One region of the Pseudomonas cerasi genome, then DNA from elsewhere that is predicted to be linked to it. Evidence: riboswitches for the same ligand, from Rfam matches in the RefSeq annotation. Region 1 holds a riboswitch; each other region holds the start of a gene.

Region 1 (2,259 bases):
CAGACGCAGGCTGGGGTAGTCTTCGGGGAGCTGCCGGGCAGCTTCGGCCAGCAGCGCCAGGCTGGAGTCGCCGCTGCAGAGAATCACCAGCTCGGCCGGGGTCTGGCCCAGATCGGCAATATTGTCGTCAGGTACGAAACCGCCGGGCTGGGTTCTCAGTAAATGCATGGGTCAGCCGGCAATCGCAGCGTTGAGTTGCGCTTGCAGGGCTGCGGCATCCAGCTCCTGACCAATCAGCACCAAGTGTGTGGCACGCTCTTCATCGGCACGCCAGGCGCGGTCGAAGTGCTTGTCGAAACGCGTCCCGACACCTTGAATCAGCAGGCGCATCGGCTTGCCGGGAATGGCCGCGAAGCCCTTCACACGAAGAATGCCGTGCTGCACCACCAACTGATTCAGTGCATCGAGCAGGACTTTCTCGTCAGCTTGCGGCAGTTTCAGGGATATCGAATCGAACGCGTCGTGATCGTGGTCATCATGATCGTCATCGTCGTGGTGATCATGGTGGGTCTTGCGCGCATCGATATGCAGTTCGGACTCGGCACCGACACCCAGCAACACGCTGATCGGCAGGCGACCACTGCTGGCTTCGATCACCTTGACGGCAGGCGGCAACTCTTCGGCAACTTCGGCACGCACCGTCGCCAGACCTTCGGCGTCGATCATGTCGGCCTTGTTGAGGATCACCAGATCAGCGCTGGCCAGTTGATCGGCAAACAGTTCGTGCAGGGGCGACTCGTGGTCCAGGTTGGGATCAAGTTTGCGCTGCGCATCGACCTGATCAGGGAAGGCAGCGAAAGTACCAGCCAGTACCGCCGGGCTGTCGACCACCGTAATCACCGCATCGACCGTGCAGGCGTTGCGGATTTCCGGCCATTGAAAAGCCTGGACCAGCGGCTTGGGCAGCGCCAGCCCCGAGGTTTCGATCAGGATATGGTCCAGATCACCACGGCGCGCGACCAGTTCGCGCATGACCGGGAAGAACTCTTCCTGCACGGTGCAGCACAGGCAGCCGTTGGCCAGTTCGTACACCCGGCCGTTGGCTTCTTCTTCGGTGCAGCCGATCGTGCACTGCTTGAGGATTTCTCCGTCGATGCCCAGCTCGCCGAACTCATTGACGATGACCGCAATGCGCCGCCCTTCGGCGTTGTCGAGCATGTGCCGCAACAGGGTGGTCTTGCCCGAGCCGAGGAAGCCGGTGACGATGGTGACGGGAAGCTTGGCCAGTGTTTTCATCAGGTGCCCTTTGGCAATGCGGCGGGCAAACAGGACGAGAACCGCATGCAGGACACGCAGATCGGATCGCCACCGGATCACCCCGCCCGGTTGTAGTGAGAATTCTCCAGGGCCGCAGCATGTGCGGCCCGTTCGAGGCAGGTCTCCTGGCTCACGGCGGCGTGCGGCAGGCAGTGAGAAACGCCGACACGCATTCATCGCGCCTTCCCGCCGCAGCAGTGGCTGTGCAATGAACATGACCGTTTACAGTTGCGGGGGCAGCTGCGGCTTGTACCGCATTCCCGTCTTAGCTCCACTGGGTGATGTTTTACCCAGGGAGAACCTCGAGTCAGCAAGGCTACGCAGTGACTGCAGACAGGTCAATCGTTCAGATTGACGCTGCCCTGCCGCCCATGCTCTCCTGTGCGCCTTGTTTCGGGTGCCCCTCACGGGGTGAAACGGGAAACCGGTGCGCTCGCGTTGTCGAGCAAGTCCGGTGCTGCCCCCGCAACGGTAAGCGAGAGTAGGTCTGATCCACTGTGCCGCTGGCATGGGAAGGTGACCTTGCAGGCTTTGACGCACTGACGTCCTGGCCCCTCGCGAGCCCGGAGACCGGCCCGATATGCTTGCAATGACAAACCCGCGGTGGGCGGGCGCAGTTGAAACCTCCGGCATCTGCCGGCAGGCTCTTTTGCGCGTTGCCCACTTGCCGATTACCAACAAGAGGGAACGCCATGTCGACCATCAGCAGCCACGCCGCCGCGCCCAGCTCCACACGCACTCAACGCCTGACAGCCGCCATCAGCGCTGCGCTTCTCGGCGCCTGCCTGGTGTACTTCGCCGGTTTCTCGCACATCGCGGCCGTGCACAACGCGGCACACGACACCCGTCACAGCGCTGCCTTTCCTTGCCATTGAGGGCCACACAATGTTCAAGCGAATCGCCTACACCGCAGGTTTCACCGGCCTGCTCGCCGCCCTGCTGCTGACCCTGCTGCAAAGCCTGTGGGTGGTGCCGCTGATCCAGCAGGCCGAGACCTACGAA
Region 2 (2,259 bases), on a different contig from region 1:
CACCGGGCAGGTACAGGCTGTCGGCCTCGGGAAGCTCGCGATCATGGACCGGCGAGAAGAAACTCAGCTCGGCGCCCATGTTCCTCAGCAGTTCCAGGCTCGCGCCATACAGAAAGGCAAAGGCTTCATCGCGTGCGATGGCAATGCGTACGCCGCGCAGCAGCGGTTCGACATGAACCGGGTCGGGCGCGGTAAAGGTCACGGCCGGCGGCAAAGCCACTTCACAGGTGCTGGCCAGCGCCGCAGCAGCCATGTCCAGACGCACGTCCAGATCATTGAGCTCACTGGCCTGGACCAACCCCAGATGACGGCTGGGCAATTCGAAGCCGACTTCCCGGGACAGTGCGCCGTACCAGCGCAGGCCTTCGGTCAGGCTGTTCTCCAGCAACTGCGCATGGCGTACCGTGCCGACGCGATTGGCCAGCACGCCGGCGAACGGCAGATCAGGCTGATAGCGCGCCAGGCCCAGCGCCAGTGCGCCAAACGTCTGCGCCATGGCCGTGCCGTCGATCACACCGAGTACCGGCACGCCAAAATGCCGGGACAGGTCGGCGCTCGACGGCGTGCCGTCGAACAGCCCCATGACCCCTTCGATCAGAATCAGGTCCGCCTCGTCAGCCGCCTCCCACAACAGGCGACGGCTTTCATCGGCACCGACCATCCACATGTCCAGTTGATAGACCGGCGCACCACTGGCCCGCTCAAGAATCATCGGGTCAAGAAAGTCCGGGCCGCACTTGAACACCCGGACCTTGCGCCCCTGGTTGCGGTGCAAGCGTGCCAGTGCAGCGGTCACCGTGGTTTTGCCTTGCCCGGAGGCAGGCGCAGCGATCAATACCGCCGGACAATCACGCGGGGCTCTCATTGCAATGCGCTCAATGATGAAGGGTTCACAGCTCGATACCTTTCTGCGCACGAATACCGGCCTGAAACGCGTGCTTGACCACGCCGATCTCGGAAACGGTATCGGCCAGGTCGATCAATTCGGCTTTGGCACCGCGGCCAGTCACCAATACATGCTGCATCGGCGGACGTGCCTGCAGGTCGCTGAGCACTTGTTCAAGGTCGAGGTAGCCATGTTTGAGGGCGATGTTCAGTTCGTCGAGCACCACCAGACCAATGGCCGGATCGCGAAGCATTTCCTGAGACACGGCCCAGGCGGCTTCGGCGGCGGCGATGTCGCGCTGGCGATCCTGGGTTTCCCAGGTGAAGCCCTCACCCATTACGTGATAGCGCACCTGCTCGGGGAAACGGCGGAAAAACATTTCTTCGCCCGTGCTGTTGCGGCCCTTGATGAACTGCACCACACCACACTGCATGTCGTGGCCCATGGCGCGGGCGAGCATGCCGAATGCCGAGCTGCTCTTGCCCTTGCCATTGCCGGTCAATACCAGCAGCAGGCCGCACTCGTTGGGCGAGCTGGCGATACGCTCGTCCATGACGGCTTTCTTGCGCTGCATGCGCGCCAGATGGCGTTCGTCGCGTTCGGGGGATTCGTTCATCTGGGTTCTCCGCTCGGGGCAGGCGACAACAGACGGAAGGACAGCACTGGACAGCACGGCAACGCCCTGCACAGAACATCACCCTCCGTGATGTCATTGAGTGATTCAGGCCGGTCTCCGGGCTCATGAGCGGGTCACCCCGGCTGCGCGCCTTCCCATGTCGAAACACAGTGGCGTCAGGCACAGCCTTGACTCATTTACCGTTGCGGGGGCAGCGCCGGGATCGGATCTGTCGACCCACACCGGCTTCCCTGTTTCACTCTGCCAATCGGGGATTGCAGAGCACCTGAAACAAACCGCGAAGGGTAGAGGGTTGGACCGGGAGCGTCAATCGACACCGTCGCCGCGGAACGTGATTGAACCTAGCGGGTTGGCGGTGCCTCTATCAGTTACTGGACCATGCCCTTGTTAATGGAGATCGACAATGTTCAAACTCAGCCCCCACTACGCAGTGTTGCTTCTGGTCGCCGGCGGCCTCGCTGCCTGCGGCGAGTCTTCGAGACTGCAAGTCTCGGATGGAACAGGCCCCTCGCCCAAGCTGCCGGAGCCCAACAAGACGCTGATCCCGACCGTCAACATCGCCCCTGCCGTAGGCTGGGAAAAAGGCGCCAAGCCGGTCGCCGCGCCGGGCACACAAGTGGCTGCGTTCGCCGAAAACCTCGACCACCCGCGCTGGCTGTATGTGTTGCCCAACGGTGACGTGCTGGTCGCAGAAACCAATTCGCCCGCCAAACCGGATGACTCCAAAGGCATTCGC
Region 3 (2,259 bases), 130 kb from region 1:
ACGATTGCAACACCACACCACAGATCGCCAGCCCGGCCCCGCAGGCCGCCGCGACAATGGCGCGGGTCAGCCGGTAGTTCCAGACGATGCCTTCGTCTATAGGGTCGAGTACATAGCCAGCGCCCCAGAGTTTGTTGGCCAGCACCTGGAAAACCACGTTCAGGCTGATCGAGGTTTCGCCGATCGCGGCTCCGATCATGATCGCCAGCACCAGCACTGCCGAGACCCAGAGCACATGAACCAACGCTATCGGCAATCTCATTTGGCAGCGTTGAAACGGTTGGCGGCGTCAGCCAGTTCCTCGAACCCGGTGAACAGGCGCAGGCCCGCCTGCATGCCCTCGGCGTCGATGATCACGATCCGGTCATGCTTGACCGCGTCCATGTTGCGGGTCACCGGGTCGGTCTTGAGGAATTCGATTTTTTTCAGGTAATCGTCGGCCGGGAAGCGGCGGCGATCCATGCGCGCGATGACCAGAATGCTCGGGTTGGCTTTGGCGATGGTTTCCCAGCCCACAGTCGGCCATTCCTCGTCGGACTGAACGATATTGCGCATGCCCAGGCTGTTGAGCATGAAGTCCGGAATGCCTTTGCGGCCGGCCACGAAAGGGTCGCTGGCGAGGTCGGAGCTGGAGAACCAGAACAGCGCCGAGACGTCATTGGCCTTGTTCTGCCGGACGTTGGCGATCGCTGCGCTCAGGCGGGCCTTGAGGTCGGCAACCAGCGCGTCGCCGCGATCCCGCACATCGAAAATCTGCGCCAGTTGCTCGATGCTCTTGTAGATGGTGTCGATGCGGAACGGCTCCAGGCGTGTGCCATCGGCACCGACCAGATTGTCCTTGCCTTCGCAGTCGGACGGCAGGATGTAGGTGGGTATCTTCAGGTCATGGAACTGCTCGCGGGTGCCGACCACGCCCTGTTTGCCGACCATCCACTCCAGTTGCACGGCCACCAGTTCCGGTCGCTTGCCAATCACTGCCTCGAAACTGGGCTCGTTGTCGGCCAGGCGCTCGACCTTGTCGTTCTGCGCCTTGAAGCGTGGCAATACATTGTTGAACCACAGGGAAGTGCCGACCAGTCTGTCGCCCAGGCCCAGTTCGTAAAGCATTTCGGTGCCGGCCTGGCCAATGGTGACAGCCTTGGTCGGCGCATGCTGGAAGGTCAGGGTCGCGCCACAGTTTTCAAGGGTCAGCGGGTACTGAGTGGGGGCGGCGAGGGCCAGGGTGGACAGCGTCAGGCTGGCAGCGAATGCGGCGAGGCGGGGCAGCGACATGAAATGCGGTCTCCGTTGGAGCAGGTGCCAGGGCGCAATGCACATCAGGAAACACATCCCCGGATGATCACCGGGCACGACAGGAAATGCCGACGCGTGCGGATGTCCTTCCCGGACACCCCGCCGGTTAGTGGATTGAAGCGGGTCGGCAGGTCTCCTGACTGACACGTCATCGCCAGGCTCCGGCCTTCCCGGATCACGATCCAGTGGCAGTCATGGAGCAGGCTCGGTGCCTACAGTTGCGGGGGCAGTTTCGTTTTTCGCCTGGTGAGAAAGGCGTGCGAATTCCCTGTTAGTTCCTCTCGGAAACCGACGCGCGGCATGGTAAACGATAAGCGTTTTAGTGGCTAATCCTTTGCGCACAGCTGCTGCAGCACACGGTCTGTGGGTCCAAAACCGTCCCGATGGGCACTGAACTTTCGGGAAAAACGCTTAAATTATCTTCATGTTCACGTCCGTAAAACCGCAAAGGCCCATTCCAGAGCGTTCGCGTGAAAAACATGGCGCTGGGCCACAACACGTTTTTCACATCTTCTTCACCGCATCGGGACGATGCTGAACCTATCTTGCCTGCACGGGAGCGGCACAGACCTCGGGCACTCCCTGGGTCAACGCCACACATAGGTTCATGGCAGGAGTGGTCCCTTGACCGACACGATAATCAACAAGAATGTACTTCCCCGTTCGGGCACCAGTCAGCGCTACAAATTGCATCGGCACATCGTATCGATGTCCGTTGCCGTCGTGCTGACGGCTATCTGTGCATGGTTCTACTCGGCGTTCTCAGGCGTGCATGTGGTGGACCTGGGGGTCGGCAGCAACCTGAGCGTTTCCGGCCTTCGCGAGCACTGGCGGCAAGGCAATGTGGTGGTGATGATTCGCCACGCCGAACGCTGTGACCGCTCGAGCAACCCGTGCATGAGCGACGCCGACGGCATTACCTCCAACGGCCGCGACGCCGCTCTGGCGGTGGGCGCCGGGTTGCAG

The links. A riboswitch is a leader RNA that binds a small molecule or an ion and turns the genes downstream of it on or off. The one in region 1 is predicted to bind cobalamin.
Region 2: linked by a shared signal. The riboswitch ahead of cobO (cob(I)yrinic acid a,c-diamide adenosyltransferase) and the one ahead of cobW (cobalamin biosynthesis protein CobW) in region 1 are both predicted to bind cobalamin.
Region 3: linked by a shared signal. The riboswitch ahead of PI739_RS21060 (ABC transporter substrate-binding protein) and the one ahead of cobW (cobalamin biosynthesis protein CobW) in region 1 are both predicted to bind cobalamin.

What each region holds. Positions count from the first base shown of each region.
Region 1 is NZ_JAQJVM010000003.1:1,123,508-1,125,766, forward strand. It holds gene cobN (cobaltochelatase subunit CobN) at 1-168, opposite strand, end outside; gene cobW (cobalamin biosynthesis protein CobW) at 172-1,236, opposite strand; cobalamin riboswitch at 1,356-1,577, opposite strand; cobalamin riboswitch at 1,636-1,850, shown strand; gene PI739_RS20575 (CbtB domain-containing protein) at 1,950-2,132, shown strand; gene PI739_RS20580 (CbtA family protein) at 2,143-2,259, shown strand, end outside.
Region 2 is NZ_JAQJVM010000002.1:516,956-519,214, forward strand. It holds gene PI739_RS11515 (cobyrinic acid a,c-diamide synthase CobB) at 1-865, opposite strand, end outside; gene cobO (cob(I)yrinic acid a,c-diamide adenosyltransferase) at 891-1,502, opposite strand; cobalamin riboswitch at 1,594-1,807, opposite strand; gene PI739_RS11525 (PQQ-dependent sugar dehydrogenase) at 1,927-2,259, shown strand, end outside.
Region 3 is NZ_JAQJVM010000003.1:1,250,060-1,252,318, reverse strand. It holds gene PI739_RS21065 (FecCD family ABC transporter permease) at 1-262, opposite strand, end outside; gene PI739_RS21060 (ABC transporter substrate-binding protein) at 259-1,272, opposite strand; cobalamin riboswitch at 1,403-1,601, opposite strand; gene pmrG (lipopolysaccharide core heptose(II)-phosphate phosphatase PmrG) at 1,918-2,259, shown strand, end outside.